DNA from 4 places in the Gemmobacter nanjingensis genome. Region 1 is predicted to be linked to each of the others. Evidence: riboswitches for the same ligand, from Rfam matches in the RefSeq annotation. Region 1 holds a riboswitch; each other region holds the start of a gene.
What was found. A riboswitch is a leader RNA that binds a small molecule or an ion and turns the genes downstream of it on or off. The one in region 1 is predicted to bind cobalamin.

Region 1 (7,189 bases):
GAAAAGGGCCTTGGCGGCAAGGGCAAGATCGACGTGCAACGCTTCAAGGGACTTGGCGAGATGGACGCCAAGGACCTGAAGGAAACCACGATGGACCCCAAATCCCGCACCCTGATCCGCGTCAGCATCGACGAGGACGAACCGGGCGAAACCGGCGATCTGGTCGAACGGCTGATGGGCAAGAAACCGGAACTGCGCTTCCAGTACATTCAGGAAAACGCGCGGTTCGTGGAGGAACTGGATGTGTGAGGGGGCTTCCCCTCACCCCACCGCCACATTCACCGCCAGCGCCAGAATGACGGTGTTGTAGAAGAACGACACCACCCCATGCGCCAGCACAAGACGGCGCAGGGCGGCACGTTCGACAATCACGTCGGAGACCTGCGCGGTCATGCCCACGGTGAAGCTGAAATACAGGAAATCCCAGGGGCCGGGGATCTGATTGCCCGGAAAGCTCAGCCCCTTCGCACCCTTGTCATACCAAAGCGCGGCATAATGGAACGCCGCCAGCACATGCAGCACCGTCCAGCCCAGTGGCACCGAGGCGACGGCCAGCGCCACTTCCACCGGGCCACCGTGATTCATCGCCAGCGCGATGGCGCCAAGGCTCAGCCCGACCGAGCCCAGCGCCAGCGCCGCGATCAGCGGCACCCCCTCGTCCGACAGTTCGGAATGGCGGCGCAGATCCTCGGGCGACATGCCGCGCAGAAACAGGCCTACAAGCCCAAGATAGACCAGAAAGGCGCTGTCGGCCGCCAGCAGCACGGCGCGTGCGGCACTCAGCCCCCAGAGCCAGCCCGCACCGCCCAGCGCCACGCCAAGCATCAAGGCAAGGACAAAGCGGCGGTGGCGGGCGAACATCGGCTACCAACCCTCGCCAACCTGCCGCATCTCGGGCAGGAAGCTGGCCATCATCGCGGGCAACTGGTTGCGCCCCGGCCCGGCGGCAATGATCACCAGCCGCGATCCCGCCATCCCCTCGGGCCATCCGGGCAGGCTGCGCGGCGGGCTGAGGATATGCTGCACGGCATGGAAGACCGTGGGACGTCCCGGCAGTTCCTGCAATTCCACCAGCCCCTTGAGACGCAGAAGATCAGGGCCATAGGTCGATTGCAACGCGCCGATTGCCATCTGCATCACGCTCGCCTCGATCGGCTGATCGGCCATGAAGCAGAAGGCGGTGACGCTGCCGCCATGGTGGTTGGCACTGTGATGGTGATGATGGTGGCCGGTGCTGGCGAACCGCAACCACTCCGCCACCACCGGCGGCTTGCCCGCCATATCGTAGGCGGCAATCGAAAACAGCCGTTCGGCAGTCAGATCGGCGGCGGTCACCACCCCGGCATTTGGGGCGAGCGCGGTCAGACGCTCAACCACCGGCGCCGGGTCCGCCAGATCGGTTTTCGAGATCACCAGCAGATCGGCGACGCCCACCTGCCGCCGCGCCTCGTCATATCGGTCCAGCGCCTCGGTCGCATTGGCGGCATCGACCACCGTCACCACGCCGTTCAGCACGAAATTGTCCAGCATGATGTCATGGGTCATGAAGGTCTGCATGACCGGCGCAGGATCGGCGAGGCCGGTCGTTTCGATCACCACGCGGCTGAAGGCGGGGCCCTTGCCGCTGTCCGCCTCATCCTTGAGGCGCAGCAGCGTCAGCCGCACATCGCCCGAGACCGTGCAGCATATACAGCCGGTGGAGGAGGCAAAGGCGCGGTCGCCCACGCCCTCCATCAGCCCGCCATCCACATCCACCGCGCCGAATTCATTGACGATGACCGCAGTATCGCCAAAGCCCGGCTCGGTCATCAGCCGGTTCAGCAGCGTGGTCTTTCCGGCGCCCAGAAAGCCGGTGAGGATGGTGACGGGGATGCGGTCGGTCATGCGGGTCTCCTGTTCCCGCCCATCGGTAGCCGCACCGCCCCTTGCGCGCAAGTCAGCGCGCCAGCGCGAGCAGACCCGGCACGTCCAGATACGCCTCCATGTGATCGGCGAGCGCGTCCAGCGTCGCCTCGACTGTGGCCTCATAGCCCAGCGCCGATGTGGCCCCGAGGCCCCGCAGGAAGGCCGCGCGGAAGGCATCGGCCCGGAACAGCCCGTGCAGATAGCTGCCAATGATGCGGCCATCAGCCGAGACCGCGCCTTCGGGGGCGCCCTCGACAAAGGCGAACGGCCGGGTACGGGCCGGGCCGTCGCTGCGCCCGATATGGATTTCATACCCCTCGACATCGAGGCCGGTGGCGGCATGGGTGGCGCGGGTGCGGGTCAGCCGCTTGTCCGGGGTCATCACCGTCTCAATGTCCAGCAGCCCCAACCCCGGCGTTTCGCCCGCCGGTCCCTCGATCCCCTCGGGATCACGCACCACATGGCCCAGCATCTGATACCCGCCGCAAATGCCCAGCACATGCCCGCCGCGCCGCACATGGGCGGCAAGATCAATGTCCCACCCCTGCGCGCGCAGGAAGGCCAGATCGCCGCGCGTCGATTTGCTGCCCGGAAGGATCACCAGATCGGCGTCGCCCGGAATGGGCTGCCCGGTGGGCAGCAGCGTCAGCCGCACGGCAGGCTCCTGCGCCAGCGGGTCCAGATCATCGAAATTGGCGATCCGCGACAGCGCGAGGCAGACCACATGCAGCGCGCCATCGCCGCGCGCGCGTGGCAGGTCCAGCGCATCCTCGGCGGGCAGCCGCGCGGCATCGCCAAACCACGGCAACACTCCGAACCCACGCCAGCCGGTGCGATCCGCGATCAGCCGGTAACCGCCATCGAACAGGCGCACATCGCCCCGGAACTTGTTGATGAGGAACCCCACGATCATCGCAGCATCCTCCGGGTCAAGCACCGCCTGCGTGCCGATCATCTGCGCGATCACTCCACCCCGGTCGATGTCCCCGGCCAATACCACCGGCACATCCGCCGCCCGCGCGAAACCCATATTGGCGATATCGCCCGCGCGCAGGTTGACCTCGGCGGGGCTGCCCGCCCCCTCGACGATCACCAGATCATGCGCTGCCCGCAACCGGGCAAAGCTTTCCTGCACCGCCCCCATCAGACGTGGCTTCAGCGCCGGATAATCCGCCGCCCGCGTCGTGGTCAGCCGCCGCCCCTGCACCACCACCTGCGCGCCGGTCTCGCTTTCCGGCTTCAGCAGCACCGGGTTCATATCCACCACCGGCTCCAGCCCGCAGGCCAGAGCCTGAAGCGCCTGCGCCCGCCCGATCTCGCCCCCATCAGATGTAACGGCGGCGTTGTTCGACATGTTCTGCGGCTTGAAGGGCGCCACCTTCAAACCGCGTCGCCGCGCTGCCCGGCAAAGCCCCGCGACCAGCATCGACTTGCCGACATTGGACCCCGCCCCCTGGATCATCAGCGCCGTCATCGCGCCTCTCCCTGGACAGGATGGGGGCGCTGCCCCCTCGGCCCTGCGGGCCTCACCCCCGGGATATTTAAGGCCAAGATGAAATGGCACCCAGCCCGATTTGGGCGCCGCATCCCGGGCCGTTTCCACGGCAGAGACGCGGCGCTTTCACCTTGGACGGCCATCGGGATCCCTCCCTGTTCCGCCCCTTCAACCTGCCGCGATTCGGTTAACATCTCGTTGCTTTCATCTTGGCCTTAAATATCCCGGGGGAGTCGCGCAGCGACGGGGGCAGAGCCCCCTCCCCGGCCGGTCAGAACTCGACGCCCTTCTGGCCCTTGATCCCCGAGCGGAACGGATGCTTCACCAGCGCCATCTCGGTCACCAGATCGGCCAGTTCGATCAGCTCTTCCCTGGCGTTGCGGCCCGTGAGGCAGACATGGGTCATCGGCGGCTTCTCGTCGCGCAGGAAGTCCAGAACCTCGTCCAGCGGCAGATAATCATAGCGCAGCGCGATATTGATTTCGTCCAGCAGCACGAAGCGGATCTCCGGGTCGCGGATCAGCTCTTTCGCCTTCTCCCAGCCCTTGCGCGCCATGGCGATGTCACGGGCGCGGTCCTGGGTTTCCCAGGTGAAGCCCTCGCCCATGGCGTGAAACTGGCAGAGACCCGCGAAATTCTCTTCGATCAGCCGCCGCTCGCCCGTATCCCAGGCGCCCTTGATGAACTGCACCACGGCGCAGGGCATGTCATGGGCGATACAGCGCAGGATCATGCCGAACCCGCTGGAGCTTTTGCCCTTGCCCGCGCCGGTATGGACAATGAGCAGCCCCTTTTCGCCTTCTTTCGTCGCCATGATCTTGTCACGGGCGGCTTTCTTCTTCGCCATCTTGGCGGCATGGCGGGCCAGATCCTCGGCCGGAACTTCGGTCTGCGGGGCAGTGTCTTGCATCGTATCCTCCTGTTCGCGGGGCAGCATAGCGGTGGCCCTTGTCCATCGGAAGCCGCGAAGCGACGGCCCGCGCGCGGCGCGCGCCATGTCGCGCCTGCCCGCCGAAGCGGCGCGGGCCGCGCTTGACTTCGCCGGGGGATGTGGCACAAGCGGGCCATGCTGGTTCCTGCCGCGAGGCAGGTGAAAAGGGAATGCGACAGGCTCAAGGGCCAAGCGCAGCCGCCCCCGCGACCGTGACCGGAGAGACCCCATACCACTGGCAAACAGCCGGGAAGGTCGGGGTCGGGGAGAAATCCACTCCGCAAGCCGGGAGACCTGCCAGCGATCTGTTTTGACGGGCGGACGGGGTGTTCCGCGACCGGCAGAGGTGACTGCCTGTCACCCCTTCCGCGCCTGCATCCCTTTTGCCAAGGAAGGGATGATCCGATGGCGCAGACCACGCTCCATGTCTGTCTGACCTGCCGGCGCGAGGGGGTGGACCCCGCCGCGCCGCGCCCCGGTGCCGTGCTGCACGAGGCGCTGGCGCAAGCAGGCGCGCCGGAAGGCGTGCGCATCGTCGGGGTCGAATGCCTGTCGGCCTGTTCCAACGGCTGTGCGGTCGCGCTCTCTGCCCCCGGCAAATGGACCTATGTCTATGGCCGGCTGGACCCTGATACCCATGTCGCTGCCATTCTGGACGGCGCCACGCGCTTTGCCGGAACCGCTGACGGAGTTGTGCCCTGGCGCGAGCGGCCCGAGGTGTTCCGCAAGCAATGCCTTGCCCGCATCCCCCCATTCCACTCTGACGCAACACAGGAAGCCGCCGAATGACCGATCTGACCAAAGTCCCCGTCACTGTGATCACCGGCTTTCTGGGTTCGGGCAAGACCACGCTGATCCGGCATCTGATGCAGAACCCACAGGGCAAGCGGCTGGCCGTTCTGGTCAATGAATTCGGCACCGTGGGGGTGGATGGCGAGATCCTGAAATCCTGCGCCGATGCGAATTGCCCGGTGGAGAATATCGTGGAACTCGCGAATGGTTGCATCTGCTGCACCGTGGCCGAGGATTTCATTCCGACGATCGAGGCGCTGATGGCGATGCCGCAGCGCCCCGATCATATCCTGATCGAAACCTCGGGCCTCGCGCTGCCGAAACCGCTGCTGAAAGCCTTCGACTGGCCCGCGATCCGCTCGCGCATCACGGTGGATGGCGTGGTGGCGCTGGCCGATGCCGAGGCGGTGGCGGCGGGGCGTTTCGCCTCCGATGTCGCAGCGGTGGAGGCGCAGCGCGCCGCCGATGACAGTCTTGACCACGAAACCCCGCTGTCCGAGGTGTTCGAGGATCAGATCGCCTGCGCCGATCTGGTGTTGCTGACCAAGGCCGACCTCGCGGGCGAGGCCGGTCTGGCCGCCGCGCGCGGGGTGATCGAGGCCGAGGCGCCGCGCAAGCTGCCGATCCTGCCCGTTTCGGAAGGTGTGGTGGACCCGCGTGTCGTACTGGGCCTGAATGCGGCGGCCGAAGACGACCTTGCCGCCCGGCCCAGCCATCACGATGGCCATGACGACCATGAACATGATGATTTCGACACGGTGGTGATCGAACTGGGCGAGGTGGCGGACCCTGAGGCGCTGCAAGCCGCGATCATCCGGCTGGCCCGCGAACAGGACATCCTGCGCGTGAAGGGCTATGTCGCCGTAGCGGGCAAGCCGATGCGGATGCTGGTGCAGGCCGTGGGCGCGCGGGTACGGACACAATATGACCGCCCCTGGGGCGACACACCGCGTGCGACCCGTCTGGTGGTCATCGCCGAGCATGACAAGGTGAACGAAGCCGCCATCCGCACCGTGCTGGAGGGCTGAGCCTTGCACGTCGTCTTCCGCGAAAGTCACGGGCTGGAGGAGACCGACACGCCGTTCGATCCGGGGCAAAGCCCGGCGGATCTGGTGGTTCTGTCGTTTTCCGACAGCGACCTTGGCGCTTTCGCGGCAGGATGGCAGCGGGCGAAAGCGGCGGGCGATGTGCCTTCGCTGCGGCTGGTCAATCTGGTGGCGCTGCGCCATCCGGTGTCGGTCGATACCTATGTCGAGGCGACGCTGTCCGGGGCGAAGGGCATTCTGGTCCGGCTGATCGGCGGTGAAAGCTACTGGCCCTATGGCCTCGCCTCGGTGCAGGATCTGTGCCGACGCAAGGGCATCGCGCTGGCGGTGCTGCCCGCCGACGGGCGGCCGGATGCGCGGCTGGACGACCTTTCTACCCTGCCCAGCGGCACGTTGCGCCGTCTGGCTGTGCTGTGTGACGCGGGCGGCGCGGTGGCAGCGCTGGCGGCGCTGGCGCAACTGGCGCTGGCGGCGGGGCTTTACATGGCGCCGGTGGCCGGGGCCAAGACCCTGCCCGATAGTGGCTGGTATTGCCCTGACCGGGGCGTCATTGCCTCGCCCGAAAGTGAAGCGCCGCTGATCGCCGTCACCTTCTATCGGTCTTACCTGACCGCCGCCGATACCGACCCGGTGGATGTGCTGATCCGTGCGGCACGGGCGCGGGGTTTCCGGGCTTTCGGCCTGTTCGCCCCCTCGCTGAAAGGCCCGCATGCCGCGTTGGTCGCCGAGGCGCTGCACGCCGCGCAGCCGGTGGCGGTGATCAATGCCACCGCCTTTTCCGCCAGGGGCGAGGCTGGTCATTCGCCGCTGGATGCCACTGGCTGTCCGGTCTGGCAGGTGGCGCTGTCGACCGCGCGGCGCAAGGATTGGGCGGCCGCAGAACGCGGGCTGTCGCCCGCCGATCTGGCCATGCATGTCGTGTTGCCCGAGGTCGATGGCCGGATCTTCGCCGGGGTGGTCAGCTTCAAGCAACCCAGCCCCCGCGACCCTGACCTGCAATTCTCGCGCTTCGTGCATCGC
Region 2 (7,189 bases), on a different contig from region 1:
GGAAACCCGCCGCCCCGATGGCACGCCGGTCACGCTGGAACTGGCCGTCGCGCAGGACCGCGACAGTGACGGCGCGCCGGTGCTGTTTGCCTTCCTGCGCGACATCTCGGATCTGGTGCGGGCCGAGCGCGATCTGCGCGAGGCGCATGATGCCGCTGTGGATGCGGCAGAGGCGAAGTCGCGTTTTCTGGCGGTGATGAGCCACGAGATGCGCACGCCGCTCAACGGGGTGATTGCCGCGCTGGATCTGCTGCACCAGACTACCAGCCTGACCCCGGTGCAGGGCAGGTATCTGGGCATCGCGGAATCAGGGGCACAATCGGCGCTGGACCAGATCAACAACGTTCTGGAACTGACCCGCCTCGATGCCGAGGCGCTGCGCGCGGAAGAGATGACCTTCGATCTCAACGCGGTCATCGAGGATCTGGCCGAACAGATGGGGCCACTGGCGCAGCGCACGGGCAACCGGATCGTGCTTGACCTGCCGCCCGCCGATGTGGCGCAGGTCTCCGGCCCGCGGCGCATCTTCGTGCAGACCCTGCGCAACCTTCTGGGCAATGCCACCAAGTTCACCTGTCAGGGCACGATCCACATTGTCCTGCGGGTGCATATCGCAGGCCCGTCGCGGCTGGTGCGGGTCGAGGTGCACGATACCGGCTCGGGCATCGCCGCCGACAAGCTGGGCCGCATCTTCGACGTGTTTGAAACGCTTGACGGCGGATATGACCGGCGGGTCGAGGGGACCGGGCTTGGCCTTGGTATCGCGCGCCGGTCGGTCGAACTCATGCAGGGCGAGATCGGCGTGACCAGCCGCGAAGGGGCGGGCAGCACCTTCTGGTTCACCGCCCGGATGCAGGCGCCGCAGCGGGGCGGCGTGATGCCGCTGCCGCCTGTCCAGCCAGATACGGCGGATCTGCCCGCGTCGCATGTCCTGCTGGTCGAGGACCATCCCACCAACCGCGCGGTGGCACGGGCGATGCTGGAACATCTGGGCCAGCGCGTGCAGGAGGCGGAGAGTGGCGAAGCCGCCCTGCAGGCCGTGCGCGAAGGCGAGTTCGATCTGGTCCTGACCGACGTCAGCATGCCGGGCATGGACGGGCTCAGCATGGCCAGCCAGATGCGGGCGATGGGGGTCACATCGCGCATCATCGCCGTGACCGCCCATGCCCTGCCGGAAGACCTGCGCCGCATTCGTGCGGCGGGTCTGACCGAAATTCTGGTCAAACCCATCACCATTGCCCGGCTGACCGATATCCTGCGGGCCGGTGTCGGCCCCGAGGCCGAAAGTGCGCTGCCCACACTCGATCCCCGCATCGCGTCAGAACTGCGCGGTTTCCTGACGCCCGAAGCCTGCCGGGACACGCTGGATCAGCTTGATGTTGAAGCCCGGCAGCTGTTCACCTTGCTGGACGGGCCAGTGGGCGAAGGTGCCCGTCTGGCAGAGGCCGCGCATCGCTTCAACGGGGCCTGTGCCCTGCTGGGGGCAAAGCGGATTTGCGCGCAACTGACCGAGGCCGAAGGCGCCGCGCGGTCTGGCGGGCGCATGGCGGTGCATCATGCGCGGCTGACAGCCGAATGGGCGCGTCTGAGGCGACAACTCGTCACGGCCTTGCTTGCGGAGACCGCGCAAAAGGCAGATACTCCACCGGGCAAGCCGCCAGCCGGATATTAGGCGGTCGACACTGCTGCGCAGTAATCAGGAGGAGCTGTCTTGGCTGAAACGCCGCGCGTGAGCCTGCTTATTGCCGACGATCACCAATTGATCCGGGATCTCGTCGCCACGCATTTGCGCGCGCAGGGCTTTGACGAGGTCGTGGCCGTCGAAAGCTTCGAGACGGCCCGCACGGCCATCGCCCGCCATGGCTGCTTTTCGCTGGTGCTTCTGGATCTTTCGATGCCCGGCGTTCACGGCATGGATTCCGTGGCGGCACTGATTGCGGAAAATGCGGGCGGGCGCCTCGCGGTTTTCTCCGGTCAGGCGCAACCCGAGATGGTGACTGCCGCGCTGGCGCGCGGGGCCAGCGGTTTCATCCCCAAAAGCACACCGGCGCAGGAGCTGGCGGCCGCGATCCACCGCATTCTGGGGGGCGAGATCTATCTGCCCGAAGGCTTCGATCCGGTTGCCCCCCGGCCCTGGCAACCCGATCTGACGCCGCGCGAACGCGAGACTCTGGGCTTTCTGCGCGACGGGCTGATGAACAAGGAAATTGCCCTGCGCATGGGGCTCAGCGAGGTGACGGTCAAGATGCACGTCAAGTCGATCTGCGCCAAGCTGAACGCACGCAACCGCACGCATGCGGTCATCCTCGCCTCGGCGATGATGCTGGACTAGGGACTGTCCGCGCCGGGTCTGCCATGGCCCACGTTTTCCTGCGCGACAGAGACCGCCTTCAGCACAGCATGAATCTGCTGACCGGGCTTCAGCTCCAGTGCGGCGGCAGAGCGGCGGGTGATCCGGGCCAGCAGCATCTCGTCCCCCGCTTCCAGCTGCACCAGCGCACCCGGGCCTTCGCCCAGCCTGACCTCCCGCACAACGGCTGGCAGGATGTTCAGCGCCGAAATCCCTTCGGGGCGGATGGTCGCCAGCATGACATCCTGTGCGAGGATGCGCAGGCGAAAACTGTCGCCCGCCCGGCCCGCCACGCGCGGCAACCACAGCGGACCTGCGCTACAGTCCAGACGGCTGAGGCCGTCCTCGTCCGGCACCGCCAGCCGTGCGGAGAGGATCGCCCCGGCCTCGCGCAGTCCCAGCGCAGGTGCGGCAGCGGGGTCGGACAGGAGTTCGGTGGCCGGGCCTGCGGCGGCCACGCGGCCCGCCTCGATCAGCACCAGCGTGGTGGCCAGCCGCGCCACCTCGGGCATGGAATGGCTGACGTAGAGGATGGGCAGATGCAACTCATCCCGCAGCCGCTCCAGATAGGGCAGGATTTCGGCCTTGCGCGCCTCGTCCAGCGCCGCAAGCGGCTCGTCCATCAGCAGAAGGCGCGGTTCCGACAGGATGGCACGGCCCAGGGCGACACGGCTTTTCTCGCCCCCTGACAGCGCGGCGGGACGCCGGGCGAGCAAGGGGCCGATCCCCAGCATATCGACCACGCGGGCGAAATTGTCCGGTCCCCGGCGGTGCGCGAACCAGCGGCCATATAGCAGGTTCTGCCGCACGGTCAGATGCGGGAACAGCCGGGCGTCCTGAAACACATACCCCACCCTGCGCCGATGTGGCGGCAGGAAGGTGCGGGTTTCGGTATCCAGCAAGACCTCGCCCCCTGCGATGATGCGACCGTGGTCAGGGCGCAAGAGACCCGCAACAGCATTCACCACCGTCGTCTTGCCGGAGCCGGAACGTCCGAACAACACCGTCACACCCGGCGGTGCTTCGAACGCCACATCCAGCGTGAAGTCGCCAAAGCGATGGGACAGGTTCACCGACAGCGTCATGTCCCGGCGATCCTGCGCGCGACGGCCCGGCTGATCCATTCGGACAGCATCAGCGCGGCCATGGCGATGCCCACCGCCACCAGCACCAGACGCGCGGCCTCCTTCTCTCCGCCGGGCACTTGCAGAAAGGCATAGATGGCGGAAGGCAGTGTCTGCGTCTGGCCGGGGATGTTTGACACGAAGGTGATGGTGGCGCCGAATTCGCCCATCGCCTTGGCGAAGGCAAGGATCGTGCCCGCCAGAACGCCGGGCAGGATCAGCGGCAGCGTCACGGTCAGGAACACCCAAGGGCGCGAGGCACCCAGCGTGCCTGCTGCCTGTTCCAGCTTGGGGTCCACCGCCTCCACCGCCAGCCGGATGGCCCGCACCATCAGCGGGAAAGCCATCACGGCGGCGGCCAGCGCCGCGCCGGTCCAGCGGAAGGCCAGCACGATGCCGAACCACTGGTCGAGGATCTGGCCCACCGCGCCCTTGCGCCCGAAGGTCAGCAACAGCAGATAGCCCGTCACCACTGGCGGCAGGATCAGCGGCAGGTGGACGATGCCGTTCAGCACCTGTTTGCCGCGAAATTCCCACCGAGCCAGCGCATAGGCAGTCAGAATGCCAAAGGGCAGGCTGGCGGCCACGGCCCAGAGCGAGACGCGCAGTGACAGCGCCACGGCGCGCCATTCGTCGGGGGAAAGCCAGTCTGTCATATGCCGCCGGTCAGGCCCTTACTTCAGGATCGCGAAGCCCTGCGCGCTGAAGGCCGCATGCGCTGCCTCGCCCGAAAGCGCCTCGTAAAAGGCTTTGTCCGCCGCATCTGCCGCCCCGGTCAAGAGGGCAGCGGGATAGACGATGGCCGGATAGCTGTCGGCGGGGAAGGTGCCGACCACGGTCACATTGTCATCAGCGGCAGCATCGGTGGCATAGACGATGCCATAGGGTGCCTCGCCGGTGGACACCAGTGCCAGCGCCGCGCGCACGTTGTCGGATTGCGCGACGGCGGGTTCCACCTTGTCCCACTGACCCAGCGCCGTCAGCGCGGCTTTGCCATATTGCCCGGCAGGCACGGAATCGACCATGGCCATCGCCAGTTTCCCGTCGCCCAGCAACGCGGACAGATCGAAGCCCGCCCCGATCTCAACCGGCGCCGCATCCTTGCCATGCGCGATCAGCACCAGCGTATTGCCCAGCAGATCCTCGCGCGTGCCCTCCACGACCAGCCCGGCGTTCTGCACCTCGTCCATCCAGTTCGGGGCGGCAGACACGAAGATGTCGGCGGGCGCCCCGGCAACGATCTGCTGCGCAAGCTTGCCCGAACCCGCATAGCTGATCACCACCTGATTGCCGGTTTCCGCCTGCCACTGCGAGGCCAGGTCATCCAGCGCGTTCTTCATCGACGCGGCGGCGAAGACCACGACCTCCTCGGCGGCGGCAGGGCTGGCAGCGAGGGCGAAAGCAAGCGTAAGGGCAAGACGGCGGGACATGGGAGACTCCGATATGTTTCGGAAAACATATCTGGCAGGCACCTCCCGGTCACGCAAGCGTTATTTTTTTTCAGACATATCCGCCTTGGTCGCAGGGGCAAGCAAGGCCTCCAGCGCGGTCACCTCTGCCGCCCCCGCCTGTTCGGCGGCCTCCAATACCGCAAGGTAGCGGCGCAGCACCTCTTGCCCGGTCTCTGTCACCTGCGCCCCGCCGCCGCCCGCCCCGCCCCGCGCACTGCTGACCAGCGGCTCACGGAAGGCCGCGTTCATTTCCTCCACCAGCGACCACGCCCGCTTGTAGCTCATCTGCATCTGTCGCCCGGCTGCGGCGATCGAGCCGGTCTCGCCAATGCGCTGCAACAGCTCGGCCTTGCCGGGGCCAAGCATGGCGGTGTCGAACAGGATGCGCAGCTTCAGCTTGGTCATCGGCGGGCCTTTCCGGGTGTCTCGGGCAATCATCGCCGCCGGCGCGCCGACAGGCAAGGGTGCGCCGCTTGTCGTGCCCGGGCTTGACGGCGGCGCCGAGTCATGCGCTTCTGGCCGCCGATGGTTCCCGGCAAATGCGACGCTGGGTGAAAAGGGAACACGGTGCGGTGTAGCCATCAGGCGCCAATTCCGTGACTGCCCCCGCAACTGTAAGCGGCGAGCGACCCCCAATGCCACTGGACCCCGAACTGCGGGGCCGGGAAGGCGGGGCAAGCTGCGACCCGCGAGTCAGGAGACCTGCCATCGAGAACCGCAACAACCACCGGGCGGGGTGCCCCGGGAAGGAGATCGTATGGACAGATCCCCGCGCAGGCCGATGGCCGCGCTTTCCACCGAAACCGGCGCGCGCCCCGCGCCGCATCAGATGCTTGTCTGCCAGTCCTGCCCACATGTCGGGCGCGAATGCAGACCCGGCCTGAACCTGTTGATCCAGCTGCGCGGCGCCCTGGCGCTGGCGGGTGTGGGGGCAGAGTTCGAGCTGTCGGGAACGCTGTGCGTCGAAGGCTGCCAGCGGCCCTGCACCCTGGCCTGGCGGGTCGCCTCGGGCGAGACCTGGCTGTTTGGCGATGTCGAAGATGGCCAGGATATCGACGCGCTGGTGGCCGGAACCGTGCGCCCTGCGGCTGCGGTCATCCGCACGGCGGCGGGGGCGATCCAATGACCCCGGCGCTGGAGTTCCGCTCGGTCTGCTGGGGTCCGAAGGACCGGCCCGACATCCTGACCGATATCAGCTTTTCCGTTCCGCAGGGGCAGATCATGGCGATCTGCGGCGCGAACGGGGCGGGCAAGACCTCGCTTCTGCGGCTGATCTATCGCCACCAGCCGCCCCGGCGGGGCACGGTATCGGTTACAGGGCGCGACCTGTGGCTCATGTCAGCGCCCGAGGCCGCGCGCATCGTGGCTGCCGTGGTGCAGGAGCAACCCACCGATTTCGTGCTGAGTGTGCGGCAGATCGTGGCTTTGGGCCGCTTGCCGCATCGCAAGGGCTGGGGCAGCGGGCTCGCTCTGCCCGGTGAGGCTGATTGCGCCATCATCGACGCCGCCATGGCCCGGCTGGACCTGACAGCCTTCGCAGACCGCAGTTTCGGCACCCTGTCCGGGGGTGAAAGGCAGCGTGTCATGGTTGCCCGTGCCCTTGCGCAAGAGCCGCGCATTCTGGTGCTGGACGAGCCGACCAACCATCTGGACATCCGCCACCAGCTTGATCTGTTGCGGCTGCTGCGCGATCTCGGCCTGACAGTGGTGACCACGCTGCACGATCTGCCGCTGGCGGCGGAATTTGCCGAACGCATGCTGATCCTGCATGGCGGCCGTATGCTGGCGGATGGTCCGCCCGATCAGGTGCTGCACGAGGATCTGCTGCACACCGCCTTTCAGGTGCGGGGCCGGATCGACCACAGCGGCACCGGCCCGCGCCTGTCCTTTCACCTCTGATCCGATCAGGAGTTTCCGATGATCCGTCTCGCCCTTGCGGCGCTGCTGCTGTCTGCCAGTGCGGCTGCTGCCTTCCCCGTCACCGTCAAAAGCTGCGACCGTGATGTGACCTTCGACGCCGCACCCACGCGCGCAATTTCCAATGATGTGAACCTGACCGAAATGATGCTCGTGCTCGGCCTGCGCGACCACATGGTCGGCTATACCGGCATTTCCGGCTGGAAGACGCTGGACCCCGAAATGCGCGAGGGCGTCGCCGAATTGCCGGAGCTTTCGGCCAAATACCCCAGCAAGGAAGTTCTGGCTGCGGCGGAGGCTGATTTCTTCTTCGCGGGCTGGAATTATGGCATGAAGGTCGGCGGCGA
Region 3 (7,189 bases), 170 kb from region 1:
ATCCTGCTGGCCGGATCGCTGCGCGCTTATGCGAACCGCTGGGGTGTCGCGGTCGGGCGCCGGGTCGCTGTCTTCACCAACAATGATGACGGGCTGCGCACGGCCTCTGACCTCAAGGCCAAGGGGATGGAGGTCCGCGTGATCGACGCCCGCAAGGGCGAAGAGGTGGTCGATACCGCCGGTCGTCTGGGGCTTTCCTCGGTCACTATCCACAGCGGCGGGCGGACCGAAACCTTCGCCTGCGAGGCGCTGGCGGTTTCGGGGGGCTGGAACCCCAACGTCAACATCGCTTCGCACCATCGCGGTCGCCCGGTCTGGAATGACACCATCGCGGCCTTCGTGCCGGGGCAGGGCGATATTCCGGGGCTGGAGGCGGCAGGCGCCGCCGCAGGCCGCTTCTCGACCCGCGCGGCGCTGGAAACCGGCGCAGCGGCGGCCGAAGGCGCGCTGGCCGATCTGGGCCGCAGCGCCCCCGCCCGTGATTTGCCGACGGCCGAGGACGGCCCCTATGCCATCACGCCGAAATGGTATGTCGGCGGTGGCAAGGGCCGGGCATGGATCGACCAGCAGAACGATGTGACGCTGAAAGATGTGAAGCTCGCGCATCAGGAAAACTACACCTCGGTCGAGCATCTGAAGCGCTATACCACGCTGGGCATGGCTACCGATCAGGGCAAGACCGGCAATGTGCTGGGCCTTGCGGTGATGGCGAGCCTCACCGGCAAGTCGATCCCGCAGACCGGGACCACGGTCTATCGCCCACCCTATACGCCGGTTGCCATGGGCACGCTGGCGGGCCGCTCTCGCGGGCAGGAGTTCAAGCCCAAGCGTCTGACCCCCAGCCACAAATGGGCCAGCGAACAGGGCGCGGTCTTTGTCGAGGTCGGCCAATGGCTGCGCGCGCAATGGCTGCCGCGTGCAGGCGAAACCCAATGGCGCGAAAGCGTGGACCGCGAGGTTCTGGCGACGCGCAAATCGGTTGGCATCTGCGACGTGACCACGCTCGGCAAGATCGACATTCAGGGCACCGATGCCGGGGCCTTCCTTGACAAGGTCTATGCCAATACCTTCAGCACGCTGGCCGTCGGCAAATGTCGCTATGGGCTGATGCTGCGCGAGGATGGCATCGTCTATGACGACGGCACCACGGCGCGGCTGGGGCAGAATGAATATGTGATGACCACCACCACCGCCAATGCGGTTCTAGTGTTCCGCAATCTCGAATATGCCCGGCAGTGCCTCTATCCCGACATGGATGTGCAGCTGATTTCCACCACCGAGGCCTGGGCGCAGTTCTCGGTCGCCGGGCCGAATGCGCGCAAGCTGCTGCAAAAGCTGGTGGATCAGGACATCTCGGATGCGGAACTGCCCTATATGGGGTGCCGCGAGATCACGGTTTGCGGCGGGCTGCGGGCGCGGATCTTCCGCATCAGCTTCTCCGGGGAACTGGCCTATGAAATCGCGGTGCCGACCCGTTATGGCGATGCGCTGATCCGTGAGCTGGTGGAACAGGGCCGCGAATTCGACGCCGTTGTCTATGGCACCGAGGCGCTCGGTGTCATGCGGGTCGAAAAGGGCCACGTCGCAGGGAACGAGCTGAACGGCCAGTCCACCGCGCTGAACATGGGTCTGGGCAAGATGGTGTCGAAGAAGAAAGACAGCATCGGCATGGTGCTGAGCCAGCGCGAGGGCATGAATGACCCGAACGGCTATCGTCTGGTTGGTGTGAAACCCGTCGATCCGGCACAGAAGCTGACCGCTGGCAGCCATTTCCTTGAGAAAGGCGCGGCGCCGGTGATTGCCAATGATCTGGGCTGGCTCACCTCGGTGGTCTATTCACCGCATCTGGGCTGTTCCATCGCGCTTGGCTACCTGAAGAAGGGTGACGAGCGGCGCGGCCAGCGCCTGCGCTCGGCCAACCTGCTGGCGGGGGCCGAGGTCGAGGTCGAAATCGTGAGCCCGCATTTCTTTGACCCGGAAGGAGAGCGTCTCCGTGGCTGAGCATCGTCTGAAACCCCTCTGCCCGCTGGGGGGCACCAGCCCGGCGCGGGCCAGCATCGGCCCGGTCACGCTGACCGAGGTTGTTGATGTGGCGCTGGCCTCCGTCTCGGCCCGCCTGGGGCGCACGGCGGAAGTGGCGGCGTCTGCTGCTGCGGCCGGCATCCCGCTGCCCGGTCCGGGCCGGTTCGAGGCCCGCGCGCCTTTCGCGGCTTTCTGGCTGTCGCCCGACAGCTGGATGGTCGAGGCACCCTTTGCCACGCATGAAGACAGCCGCGCGGCGCTGCTGCCGGTGTTCGGTGATGCGGCCTCGATAACCGAACAGACCGACGCCTGGGTGCGGATCGACGTCACCGGCGAAGGGCTGCCCGCGCTGTTCGAGCGGCTGTGCAACGTCGATCTGGCCACCGCGCAGGAAGGTGCCGCGACCCGCACCATTCTGGAGCATATGGGCGTCTATGTGGTGAAGCGGGGCGCCGCGCAGGTCAGCGTGATCGGGGCGCGCTCTTCGGCCGCCGCCCTGTGGCACGCGCTGGACACCGCCGCGCATTCGGTGTTCTGAACGGCTTCGCGGCCCCTCCGGGGGCCGCGCGCAAATCTTTTGAGGAAAAGATTTGCAAATTTCTTCAGGAAGAAATTTGCGCCTGGCCCCGGCGGCGCAGCAGGTAAATATCCATGATCCAGCCATGTGCGGCGCGGGCCTCGGCGCGGGCGGCAATGATGCGTGGGCCAGCGTCAATCAGCGGGCCATGGTCGGTAATCTGAAGGCGCATGCCGGCATAACCCGCCCACCAGATCTGTATGCCTTCCGGTGGCAGGCTCTGGAATGAACATTCGCCGTCCAGCATCACCACACAGGTATCGACGCCAGCCGGAAAGCCGGTTTCGCGCAATTGGCGCCCGGTGGTGATGGTGACGGGGCCGTCGATCTCGTTCAGCGGGATGGCATGGGCGGCAGTCAGCGCCTGGATTGAGGTAATGCCGGGGATGACCTCGATGTCCGGGCGCGGGTTCAGCCGGGTGGCGATGCGCAGGGTGCTGTCGTAAAGCGAGGGGTCACCCCAGACCAGCAGCGCGACGCGCGTCGCGCCGGGGTGGGCCGCGATACTCTCCACCCAGCGGGCGGCGATGGCATCATGCCAGTCTTCGACCCTTTGGCGGTAATCGGCAGTTGCGGCGTCTCGCGTCGGATAGTCGAATTCGGCAATGCGGGTCGCGGGGTTTTCCAGCACCTCGGCGAGGATCTCGCGCCGGAGGTCGGCCAGATCGGCCTTCGCGCTGCCCTTGCGCGGCAAGAGGATCAGATCAGCACGGTTCAGCGCGCGGATGGCTTGGCGCGTCAGGTGGTCGGGATTGCCGCTGCCAATTCCGACGAGGCTGAGGTGAAGGGTCATGGTCGCTCGGTCAAAGAGGCCGCCGCCCGGCTTTGGGCGGCGGCAGAAAGATCAGGCGGCGGCGTGCAGGCGTTGGGTCACAAGGCCGGAACCCGCAAGGCCCTTGATGGCCTTGGCGGCTGCCAGAACAGCCAGATCCACCAGCGGTTCCACCGCGACGACCAGCATGTAGGCGGCCCCGAAGGTCGAGACCTGCGCCATGGCCTCGGCGCTGAAGCCCATGCCGTAGAAAGCCCAGAAGGCGACCCAGGCGACGATGCCCGCCTGATAGGCGGTCGACAGCGCCAGCGCCTGCCCGTAGCGCAGATCGACATAGGCGGTGCCGGGGGCGATGACGCGCCGCGCCAGTGCCTGAAGGCCGAACAGTGGCACCAGCAGGGTGGTGACGTTCATCCCGTATTGCGGCAGGTCGAAGGGGGCGAAGAACATCCCCTGGATCAGCAGGCCAAGCGCCAGCCCGATGGCCGCCGGAGCGGCGCCGAACAGCAGGAACAGGGTCGAGCCAAGGATGAGATGCACCTCGGATACGCCGACGGGCACATGGGGAAGCACCTCGAAGAAGGTGAAGGTGGCGGCGGTGGCCAGCACGCTGCGCGCCAGCAGTGACACGGCGCCCTGTTCGCGGATCGCGGCAAAGGCGGTTTTCAGCGTGTAAAGCCCGGCGGTGGCGGCGGTGGCGGCACCAAGCATCAGCTTGGCCCCGGAAACGAGGCCCGGTTCGATATGCATGATCTGTCTCCTCTGGCCGTCACACCCGACGGCCGTGGTTTCGGTTCATGCAAGGCCGGTCTCCTGGCTTGCGGGTCGTGGCGCGTCCCGGCCTTCCCGGTGCCTTTGGGGCACCAGTGGCGGATGGGGGCGCTCTCCGCTCACAGTCGCGGGGGCGGCCGGGGCTTCGGGCGCCTGACTGGGTTCGCCCTTCCCCGTTCCCGATTGAGTCCGGTGCTTGGCACCTGATGGACACCTTGCCGCCTCGTTCTGTGGCGAAAGGGCGCTTGCGTCAAGCGGGCTTTGCGACGGTCTGGTGCGCTTTGCGACGGGCGGGCGGGGCCGGGGCGGTTGCGGGCCGCGCGGGCTTGGGGCAAAACGGTGTCATGGACCTGTTCGAAGACCCCCAGCCCCAGCAGGGCAACCAGCCCGAATATACCGTGTCGGAGCTTTCCGGCGCAGTGAAACGCATGATTGAAGGCGAATTCGGCCTTGTCCGCGTGCGGGGCGAGATCGGGCGAGTCTCGCGCCCGTCCTCGGGGCATATGTATTTCGACCTGAAGGATGACCGTTCGGTCATTGCCGCCGTCTCCTGGAAGGGGCAGGTGGCACGGATGCAGGTGCGCCCTGAAGAGGGGATGGAGGTCGTGGCCACCGGCCGGATGACCACCTTTCCGGGCCAGTCGAAATACCAGCTGATTGTCGAGGATGTGGCCCCCGCAGGGGCCGGTGCCCTGATGGCCATGCTGGAAAAGCGCCGCGCCGCCTTGCAGGCCGAGGGGCTGTTTGACCCCGCGCGCAAAAAGCCTGTCCCTTATCTGCCCGGCGTGATCGGGGTGGTCACATCGCCCTCGGGTGCGGTGATCCGCGACATCCTGCACCGGCTGCGCGACCGCTTTCCCCGCCATGTCCTGATCTGGCCGGTGGCGGTCCAGGGGGAGAAATGCGCAGCCGAGGTGGCGGCGGCCATTCTTGGCTTCAACGCGATCGAACCCGGCGGCCCAGTGCCGCGGCCCGATCTGCTGATCGTGGCGCGGGGCGGTGGCTCTCTGGAGGATCTGTGGGGATTCAACGAGGAAATCGTGGTGCGGGCGGCGGCGGCCAGCCGCATTCCGCTGATTTCCGCCGTGGGGCACGAAACCGACACCACGCTGATCGACTTCGCGGCTGACCGCCGGGCGCCAACGCCGACCGCCGCCGCCGAGATGGCGGTGCCGGTGCGGCTGGACCTGCTCGCCGCGGTCGATGGCTTCGGGGCGCGTCTCAGCCGGGCGATGGCGCAGGGGGCCGAGCGGCGGCGGGTGCGGTTGTCCGATCTGGGCCGGGCGCTGCCCCGGCTCGACATGCTGCTGGGCGGGCCGGGCCAGCGATTCGACGCGGCGGTGCAACGGCTGGGCGGCGCGTTGGGGCTGATGGTCACCCGCAAGCGTGGCGCCTACGAGGCGCGTGCCGGGCGCCTGCGTCCCGAGGCGCTGCGCGCCCTGATCGCGGGCCGGGCCGAGCGGCTGCAGGTGCTGACCGCCCGCGCGGATACGGGAATGGAGCGGCGGCAGGAGCGCAGCCATGCGGGCCTCGATAAATGGGCCTCACGGCTCGCGCCCGCGCTGGCGCGTCTGCTGTCCGGAGCCAAAACCCAGATTGCCCGCGACCGGGATCGTCTGGGCGTTCTGGCAAGCCGACTGGAAACCGCACCTGCACAACGGTTGGCCCGCGCCACAGAACGGCTGGACGGGCTGGAGCGGATGCGGAAGACGCTGGGCTATCAGGCGACACTGGCGCGGGGCTATGCCGTCGTACGGGCCGGAGGCGCCGTCATCACCAGTGCCGAACTTGCCCGCGAGGCCGCCGCGCTGGAGATCGAGTTCCGCGACGGCCGCGTCACGACCGGCCCCGGCACCTCCGTGGCGCCATCCGCCGAAGGCCCCCTGCGCACCCCCCGCAAGCCCCGTCCCCGCGAGGAGGGGCCGGATCAGGGCAGCCTGTTCTGACGCACAGCTCGCCGGACTGCCCCGGCAACCCCGTGGGCCGATGGGCGCAGGGAGTCCTCCGGGGCATCTTGCGCGAGGGGCCGGAGGCTGGAGGCGCGTACAGCCGCATCGGACGGCGCAGATGATGTGATCGCGCCCGACGGCACCAATCCTGCTGGCCTGGCACCGCAGGCCCTTAAGCCTAACTTCCGCAGCCTTCAGAACCACAAAAGCCTCCTTGCGGGGGCTTTGTATGTAGCTGAAATCCTAGGGATTTTTGGCTCCGGCGGTAGGGATCGAACCTACGACCAATTGATTAACAGTCAACTGCTCTACCGCTGAGCTACGCCGGAACACGAGGCGGTGTATAGCTTCGGGTTTCGGGGGTCGCAAGAGGGGTATTGCAGAAAAATGACGGGGTTGGAGCAGAAAGTTTTCCAGGGCCGATGTGTGGCGTTCTCGGATGGGTCAGGCGCTGGTCAGGAGCGGGTGAAGGTCGCGGAATGCAGCGTGGGCCGGTCGGCTGTGATCTGCTTTCTGTGAGACAGATCAATGAGATGGGCCAGAAGGTTGCGGCGGGCTGCGGGCTGGAGGGCGGGGGATACGTCGCTGTAGACCCGTGCCGTCAGCGCATCGAGACCCGCGGGACCCTGGGTCAGGGCCTCCAGAATGGCGGTTTCGCGGGCGCGGCGATGGGTGGTCAGTTCGGAAAGGCGCGCGGCGGGGGTCTCGACGGGCAGGCCATGCGCCGACAGAAACCGCCGCCAGGGCCGCGCGGCCAGACGGTCGAGCGAGGCCATGTAATCGGTCATATCGCCTTCGGGGGGCGAGACCAGTGAGGGCGCCCAGCCCATGACGTGATCGCCCGTGAACAGAAGCCCGTCCAGCGCGAAGGCCAGATGGCCCGCCATATGGCCCGGCGTATGCAGAACCTCCAGCTGCCAGTCTCCACCCGGGATGAAGTCACCATCCGCCAGTTGCACGTCGGGGGTAAAGCCGGTGTCGATGCCCTCGCCGCCGCCCAATCCGGTGATTCCCGCCATGCGGGGCGACAGGCCGGTGCCAGCCGGGCCGAATCCCAGCACCGGGGCGCCTGTCGCCTCGGCCAGCGGCCGCGCCAGC
Region 4 (7,189 bases), on a different contig from region 1:
CAACCGGCGCGAGGCGGAGCCGGGGCTGTTTGTAGGCACCTCGGTCTTTTCGGGCAAGGAAACCTGGGTCCGGCTGAACGCTGATCCGGCACGGTTTCAGGTAGATTACGACGTCGGCCCGTCGAAAGAGGCCATGCAGTTTCGCAACATGTCGCGGGTGATCCCCGGTGACGTGCTGAAGATCGGCGCCGACAAATGCGTGGTGACGCTGCTGACATGGCGGCTGGCCACCCAGACCGATGCGGAATGGGAGCAGATGGGCTGCATCCACGAGGCGGAGATGTTTCTGATCCGGGGCCTTCTGGAACGGAGTTAACCGTTCCCGGCCAGTGCGGTGATCACCTCGAAGGCCGTGGCCACATCGGCCTCGGTCGCGTCGAACTGGCCGACCTGAAAGCGGATCACCAGCCCATCCTGCACCCGCGTCTGCGTGATGTAGATGCGGCCATCATCGTTGATCCGGTTGATGAAGGCCTGCTGCGCCGCCTCATCCGCGCCTTTCAGCCGGAAGGTGAACAGTGACAGGACCGGCTCGGTCATGATCTCGAACCGCGGATCGGCGCGCAGCCTGTCTGCCAGCGCCTGCGACCAGCGCACATGGTTGCGGATGCGGGTGCGCAGCCCTTCCAGCCCGTAATGCCGCAGCACGAACCAGAGTTTCAGCGCACGGAAGCGGCGGCCCAGCGGAATCGACCATTCCGAATAATTGACGATCCCGTCCGCGCCATGGGTCTTGAGGTATTCCGGCCGGATCGCCAGCGTCCGCACCAGCGGCTCGGGGTCGCGCAGGAAATGCGCCGCGCAGTCGAATTGCACGCCCAGCCATTTATGCGGATTGAACACGATGGAATCGGCGCCTTCTATGCCGGTCCACAACTCGCGGAACTCCGGGCAGATCATCGCGGCGCCTGCCCAGGCTGCATCGACATGGGTGTAAAGCCCGTGCGCCTTCGCCACGGCAAGCGTCGCCGCAATGTCGTCGCAGGCGCCGGTTCCGGTGCCTCCGGTGCAGGCGATCACCCCGCAGGGGTGCAACCCCGCCGCCAGATCGGCACGGATGGCGGCATCCAGCGCCGCCGGGTCCATGCTGCGCCGCGGGCCTTGCGTCGGGATGCGGACGAGGTTCGCGGCCCCGATGCCGGAAATCCAGATCGCCCGGTCGATGGAGGTATGCACCTCGCCCGAACAATAGACCCGCAGGCGCGGCTGGCTGCTCAGGCCCTGTTCATTGCCGGCCCAATCCAGTGCGCGCTCCCGCATCGTCAGCACAGCGGCGAGCGTGGCGGACGAGGCGCTGTCCTGAATGACCCCCTTGAATCCCTCTGGCAGACCAACCGACTGACGCAGCCAGTCCATCATCACCGTCTCCATCTCGGTCGCGGCGGGCGAGGTCTGCCACAGCATGCATTGCGCGGCGACGGTGTTGGCGAGAAACTCGGCCAGCATCGAAGGCGGCGTGGCATTGGCGGGGAAATAGGCGAAGAAGCGCGGGTGCTGCCAGTGCGTCATACCGGGCATCACGATCTGTTCGAAATCGGCGAAGATTGCCTCCATCGCCTCGGGCGTTTCCGGCGGACAGGCGGGCAGGGCGGCGGCCACTTCGCCGGGACGGGTGCCGGCGCGGACCGGGCGCTCGCGCAGACCCTGATGATAGTGTGCGCCCCAATCGGCGATACGGGCGCCCCAGCGGGCGAAATCGGTCCAGTTCATCGGGGCTCCTTGGTCGTGGCTTCGGGGATGGCGCAGAGCTTACCGCATTGTGCCTGTGGGGCTGGGCTTTCCGGATCGTTCAGCCCGCATCCTGCGGCGTGGTCATCTGCGCTCCTCCCCCGGGTGGGCAAAGCTTTGCTGCTTGGCCCGGTCCCGTCAAGCAGGCTGGGTGCGTGCATGGTGCCACAGCGGAATGCGATCCACCCGCCGCGCTGCGGCGCGGCCTTGACTCGCGCAGCCCCCGGACCCTAGATCGCAGGACCAAGTTCCGGCCCGCCGGATGAAAAGGGAATACGGAGGAACGCCTGCGTTCTGGCCGTAGCTGCCCCCGCAACTGTCAGCGGTGAGCGACGTCGATCATGCCACTGGGGCGGCAAAGCCCCGGGAAGGCCGGCAACGCTACGACCCGCGAGCCAGGAGACCTGCTTGGAGGATCACCCTTTCCGGGCGCGAGGGGCGCCATGGAAGCGGCCTTAACCGCAGCGGTGACAGCAAGCACTGTCTGCGGAACCCTTTCCGCGACACATCGGGTCTGTCGGGCATTTGCCCGCGATTGGGAGAACGGAACATGGGTTCCAAACGCGTGTCGTATCTTGGTCTTCTGGCCACCACCTGCCTTCTGGTGCCGGGCGCTGCCGTGGCGCAGGAGGTCACCGAAATGGATGAGATCATCATTTCCGGCGGCCTGACCGGCATTGCCGCCAATGCCTATGGCCGGTCGGTCACCGTGCTGGATGGCGCCGAAATCGCGGATCGCGGCATCGCGACGGTGCAGGATGCCCTGCGCGCGCTGCCAGGGGTTTCCGTGACCGGCTCGGGCAGCACCTATACGCAGGTGCGTATCCGGGGCGGCGAGGCCAGCCATACGCTTGTGCTGATCGACGGGATCGAGGCCAGTGCCGGGTCCGATGAATATGTCTTCACCGGGCTGGAAGCCGCCGATATCGACCGGATCGAGGTGCTGCGCGGCCCGCAATCGGCTTCTTACGGCTCCAATGCCTCGACGGGGGTGATCAACATCATCACCAAAAAGGGCGATGAGGGCACGCATTACGGCGGCCGGATCGAGTTCGGCAACGGCACTGCCGCCTCGGCCTTCCTGTCGCAGCGCAGTGCGCGCGGCGGGCTCAAGCTGAGCCTCTCGGATCGTGATGACAAGGGCTATGACCAGTCCGGCGATGGCGGCGAGAAGGACGGTATCCGCCGCCGCACCCTGAACCTGTCGGGCGACTGGCAGGCGACCGAGGATCTGACGCTGGGCTTCACCCTGCGCCGCTCGAAAGAGCGCTACGACTATGATTCCGAAAACTGGGCCGCGACCGATGCCGACAGCTACGTCGTGGATGACCCGGCGCCCTACAGCAACCGCGATGAACAGACCGGCGCTTTGTGGGCGGAATTTTCGATGCTGGATGGCCGGATGACCCATCGGCTGGAATGGCAGAACACGCTGTTCAGGCAGAGCTTCAACGGCGGCCCGACCACGCGGAGTGAGACCGGGAAGCTGAAATACCGGCTCAGCTACGCGCTGGACGGACAGGCGGTGGAAGATGCGTCGCACCTGCTGAACCTGCTTGCGGAAAAGGAGGATGATGAATCCTCGGCGGCGCCGGGTTACAAGCGCGGCATGACCTCGGTCGCGCTGGAATATCGCGGTTTTCTTGACAACGGGCTGGACATCCAGGCTGGCATCCGGCGCGACAACAACAAGACCTTCGAGGATTTCACCAGCTGGAACATCGGCCTGTCGTGGCGCGTGCCGGATACCGGGCTGCGCGTCCATGCCTCGGCGGGCCGCGCCTCGGTCAACCCGTCCTATTACGAACTTTATGCCGATGACAGCTACACGCTGGGCAATCCCCGTCTGGCACCCGAACGCAACACCGGCTTCGATCTGGGGATCGAGACCGAGGTTCTGGGCGGTCGCGGCCTGATCGACATCACCTATTTCAACGAGAAGCTGGAAGACGAGATCACCTATGCCTATGGCGCGGCACCCGATGGCTCGGGCCGGGCGACCTATGTCAACCAGTCGGGCAAAAGCCCGCGTCAGGGGATCGAGCTCAGCGGTCGCCTGCAAGCCACCGACACGCTGTCTCTGGGGATGAACTACACCTATCTGGACGCAAAGAACCCCGACGGCTCGGTCGAGATCCTGCGCCCCCGGCACGAGCTTGGCCTGTCAGGCACCTGGCAGACCTTTGGCGGCCGCGGTTCGGTTACGGCGGACATCCGCTATGCGGCGGGGAATTACAGCACCGAATACTGGGGCGCCTTTGCAACCCGCAAGACCCCGGTCTGGACCACCGTGAATGTCGCCGCGCGCTATGATCTGACCGACAGCGTGCAGCTGACCGGGCGCGTCACCAACCTCTTTGACCGCAAGAATGTGGAAACCTGGGGTTATGCAACGCCAGGTCGCACCGCATGGCTGGGGCTGGAGGCGAAATGGTAAGGCAGCTTGCGCTGCTTTTGCTGCTGGCCGGTCCGGTAAGCACCGGGCCGGGGTTCGCCGCGCCGGACGCCCCCCGGCGCGTCGTCTCGATCAATCTCTGTACCGATCAGCTTGCTATCCTCCTGGCCGCGCCGGGGCAGTTGATTTCCGTCTCCGATCTGGCGCAGGACCCGCGCTCCTCCACCATGGTCGAGGCGGCCATGGCCTATCCGGCCAATCAGGGTCAGGCCGAGGAGGTTTACCTGATGAAGCCCGATCTGGTTCTGGCCGGAGCCTATACGGCGCGTGCCACGGTATCGATGCTGGAAAGGCTGGGTATCCGCGTGGTCACCTTCCCGCCTGCGAGTTCCATCGCGGAGGTGCGGCAGGGCATGATCGAGATGGGCCGCGCTCTGGGCCGTGAGGCGGCGGCGCAGGCCATGCTGGAGGCGTTCGATGCCCGTCTCGCGCGGCTGCCACCGGCCCCGTCGCAGCGCCCAACCGCCGCGACCTTCGCGGCCAACGGCTATGCCTCGGGCAGCCGGAGCCTTGCGGGCGAGATCATCGAACGCGCGGGCTATCACCATCTGGCCGAGGATCTGGGCATGCCCATGGGCGGCTTCCTGCCGCTGGAGGCGCTGATCATGGCCGACCCCGATCTGGTGATTGCGGGCGATCCCTATCCCGGCGCCTCGCGCGCCGAAGAGGTGCTGCACCACCCCGCGCTTGCCGCGCTGACCGGCGGGCAGACGGTGCTGGAGGAGAATGACTGGGTCTGTGGCCTGCCCGCGCTGCTGGATGCGACCGAACGGCTTGCCGCGACCCGCAAGGGGGTCGGGCCATGAGCTTTGCGCGGCTGCTGACCCTGCTGGCCGTGCTGGTTGCGCTGCTGTTCCTCGCCTCGCTGGTGACGGGCGTTGCGGCGGCGGGTCCAGGGGAATCCCTGCGCGCGCTGGTCTTTGGCGATGGCGGGCCGTTGACGCTGGTAATGCGGGAAATCCGGCTGCCGCGTGCGCTGCTTGCGGTGATGGTGGGGGTGAGCCTTGGCCTTTCGGGGGCGGCAATGCAGGGGCTCTTGCGCAATCCGCTTGCCGAACCCGGTCTGATCGGCGTTTCGGCCTCGGCGGCCCTCGGCGCGGTGCTGGCATTGCAGACCGGCTTTGCGGCGGCCTTCACCCTGGCACTGCCATTTTCGGCGCTGGCGGGGGCGCTTGCGGGAGTGTTGCTGATCCTGCTGCTGGCGGGCCGCAGCGGTGGCGCGCTGGCGCTGATCCTGGCGGGGGTGGCGCTGTCGGCGCTGGCCGCCGCGATGACCTCTCTGGTATTGAACCTGTCGCCCAACCCCTTTGCAGCCAATGAAATCGTGTTCTGGATGATGGGATCACTGGCTGACCGCAGCTTTGCCCATGTCTGGATCGCCCTTCCGATCATGGCGGCGGGCTGGCTTGCACTGGCGCGGACAGGTCGGGGGCTGGAGGCGCTGACGCTGGGCGAGGATGCCGCCTCCGCCATGGGCACCGATCTCCGCCGCCTGCGGTTGCTGGTGGTGACGGGCGTCGCGGCCTCGGTCGGCGCCGCCACGGCGGTGGCAGGCGCGGTGGGCTTCGTCGGGCTGGTGGTGCCGCATCTCTTGCGTGGCGCGGTCGGGGGGCGCCCGTCGCGGCTGTTGCCTGCGGCCGCGCTGGGAGGGGCGGCGCTGGTGCTGGCGGCCGATATCGGCGTGCGCGTCATCCTGCCGGGGCGTGATCTCAAACTCGGCGTTCTGATGGCGCTGGTGGGCGCGCCGGTGTTCCTGCATCTGATCTGGCGCATGCGGGGGCAGACATGAGCCTGTTGACGCTCGACCGTCTGAGCCTGTCCCGCAGCAGCACGCCCGTTCTGCGCGAGATTTCCCTGACCATCGCGCCCGGCGAATGCGTGGGGTTGCTGGGGCCGAATGGCGCCGGGAAATCCACGCTGATGCGCGCGGCGCTGGGGCTGGTGCAGGCCAGTGGCCAGAGCTCGCTCGCCCGGCTGCGCCCGGCGGAGCGCGCGGCGCAGGTCGCCTGGCTGCCGCAGGCGCGTGAAATCGCCTGGCCGGTCAGCGTGGCCCATCTGGTCTCGCTCGGCGCGATGGCGCGTGGCCGGGCCGGAGATCACCCCTCGGTCGCGGCTGCCATCGCCCGCATGGGGCTGGAGCCATTCCGCAACCGCGTGGCAACGGCCCTTTCTGGCGGGGAGCAGGCGCGGGTTCTGCTGGCCCGCGCGCTGGCCCAGGATACTCCGCTCCTCATGGCGGATGAGCCCGTCGCGGGCCTCGACCCTGCCCAGCAGATCCGCAGCATGCGGGTGCTGCGCGCGCTGGCGGACGAGGGGCGCGGTGTTGTGGTCTCGCTGCACGATCTCGGGCTGGCGGCGCGACACTGCACCCGGCTTCTGGTGCTGCATCAGGGCGCGCTGGTGGCCGATGGCACGCCGGAGGCGGTGCTGACGCCTGAACTTCTGGCCGGGGTGTTCGACATCATCGCCTATCGTGCCGATACGCCCGAAGGCCCCAGTTTCCAGCCGCTCGCTACGGTGTCGGAATGACTGTGCTCACCCTTGCCCGTCCCTGGCTGATCGCCGATCTGGGGCAGGAGATGCGCGTGCTCAGCTTCGCGCCGTGGCGGCCGGGCTTTGCCACTGCGCGCCGCATCCTGTGGCGCGAGGTGCGTAATGCTGATTTGACGCCGGATCTGGACGTGGACCGCTGGTTCGCGGCTGAAATGGCGGGGCAGGGCGCGTCGGGGGATGTCGGCATGCTGACCTCGCGCGATATCGGGCGACATTTCACCGCGCAGGCAGAGGTGGAGGGGATCGCCGTCACCTGTATTGCCACGGTCGGGCTTGGCAATGCCGAAACGGCGGGCGCCCGCCGCGCGACGGCCCCCGCGCCGGTGGGCACCATCAACCTCGCTGTGGTGGTCGGGGCCGGGCTGACCGAAACTGCGCAGTTTGAGGCGCTGACCATCGTGGCCGAGGCGCGCACGGCGGCGGTGATGGACAGCGGGTTGCGCCTCGGGAATG

Region 2: it holds a riboswitch for cobalamin, as region 1 does, so the genes downstream of both, IE126_RS17640 (DUF1636 family protein) here and IE126_RS01245 (DUF1636 family protein) in region 1, are expected to answer to the same signal.
Region 3: it holds a riboswitch for cobalamin, as region 1 does, so the genes downstream of both, IE126_RS02120 (energy-coupling factor ABC transporter permease) here and IE126_RS01245 (DUF1636 family protein) in region 1, are expected to answer to the same signal.
Region 4: it holds a riboswitch for cobalamin, as region 1 does, so the genes downstream of both, IE126_RS09560 (TonB-dependent receptor plug domain-containing protein) here and IE126_RS01245 (DUF1636 family protein) in region 1, are expected to answer to the same signal.

Annotation. Positions count from the first base shown of each region.
Region 1 is NZ_BMYI01000001.1:238,044-245,232, forward strand. It holds gene parE (DNA topoisomerase IV subunit B) at 1-249, shown strand, start outside; gene IE126_RS01225 (DUF1345 domain-containing protein) at 262-861, opposite strand; gene IE126_RS01230 (CobW family GTP-binding protein) at 865-1,884, opposite strand; gene IE126_RS01235 (cobyric acid synthase) at 1,937-3,379, opposite strand; gene cobO (cob(I)yrinic acid a,c-diamide adenosyltransferase) at 3,672-4,310, opposite strand; cobalamin riboswitch at 4,454-4,647, shown strand; gene IE126_RS01245 (DUF1636 family protein) at 4,737-5,120, shown strand; gene cobW (cobalamin biosynthesis protein CobW) at 5,117-6,151, shown strand; gene cobN (cobaltochelatase subunit CobN) at 6,155-7,189, shown strand, end outside.
Region 2 is NZ_BMYI01000012.1:129,831-137,019, reverse strand. It holds gene IE126_RS17670 (hybrid sensor histidine kinase/response regulator) at 1-1,672, shown strand, start outside; gene IE126_RS17665 (response regulator) at 1,712-2,332, shown strand; gene modC (molybdenum ABC transporter ATP-binding protein) at 2,329-3,435, opposite strand; gene modB (molybdate ABC transporter permease subunit) at 3,432-4,130, opposite strand; gene modA (molybdate ABC transporter substrate-binding protein) at 4,149-4,904, opposite strand; gene IE126_RS17645 (winged helix-turn-helix domain-containing protein) at 4,965-5,330, opposite strand; cobalamin riboswitch at 5,435-5,649, shown strand; gene IE126_RS17640 (DUF1636 family protein) at 5,683-6,051, shown strand; gene IE126_RS17635 (ABC transporter ATP-binding protein) at 6,048-6,824, shown strand; gene IE126_RS17630 (ABC transporter substrate-binding protein) at 6,843-7,189, shown strand, end outside.
Region 3 is NZ_BMYI01000001.1:410,018-417,206, reverse strand. It holds gene IE126_RS02135 (sarcosine oxidase subunit alpha family protein) at 1-2,001, shown strand, start outside; gene IE126_RS02130 (sarcosine oxidase subunit gamma) at 1,994-2,560, shown strand; gene cobF (precorrin-6A synthase (deacetylating)) at 2,625-3,392, opposite strand; gene IE126_RS02120 (energy-coupling factor ABC transporter permease) at 3,444-4,121, opposite strand; cobalamin riboswitch at 4,158-4,375, opposite strand; gene xseA (exodeoxyribonuclease VII large subunit) at 4,487-6,088, shown strand; tRNA gene IE126_RS02110 (tRNA-Asn) at 6,346-6,420, opposite strand; gene IE126_RS02105 (MBL fold metallo-hydrolase) at 6,547-7,189, opposite strand, start outside.
Region 4 is NZ_BMYI01000004.1:115,306-122,494, reverse strand. It holds gene IE126_RS09570 (hypothetical protein) at 1-316, shown strand, start outside; gene IE126_RS09565 (pyridoxal phosphate-dependent decarboxylase family protein) at 313-1,710, opposite strand; cobalamin riboswitch at 1,957-2,154, shown strand; gene IE126_RS09560 (TonB-dependent receptor plug domain-containing protein) at 2,279-4,165, shown strand; gene IE126_RS09555 (ABC transporter substrate-binding protein) at 4,159-4,989, shown strand; gene IE126_RS09550 (FecCD family ABC transporter permease) at 4,986-5,972, shown strand; gene IE126_RS09545 (ABC transporter ATP-binding protein) at 5,969-6,712, shown strand; gene IE126_RS09540 (adenosylcobinamide amidohydrolase) at 6,709-7,189, shown strand, end outside.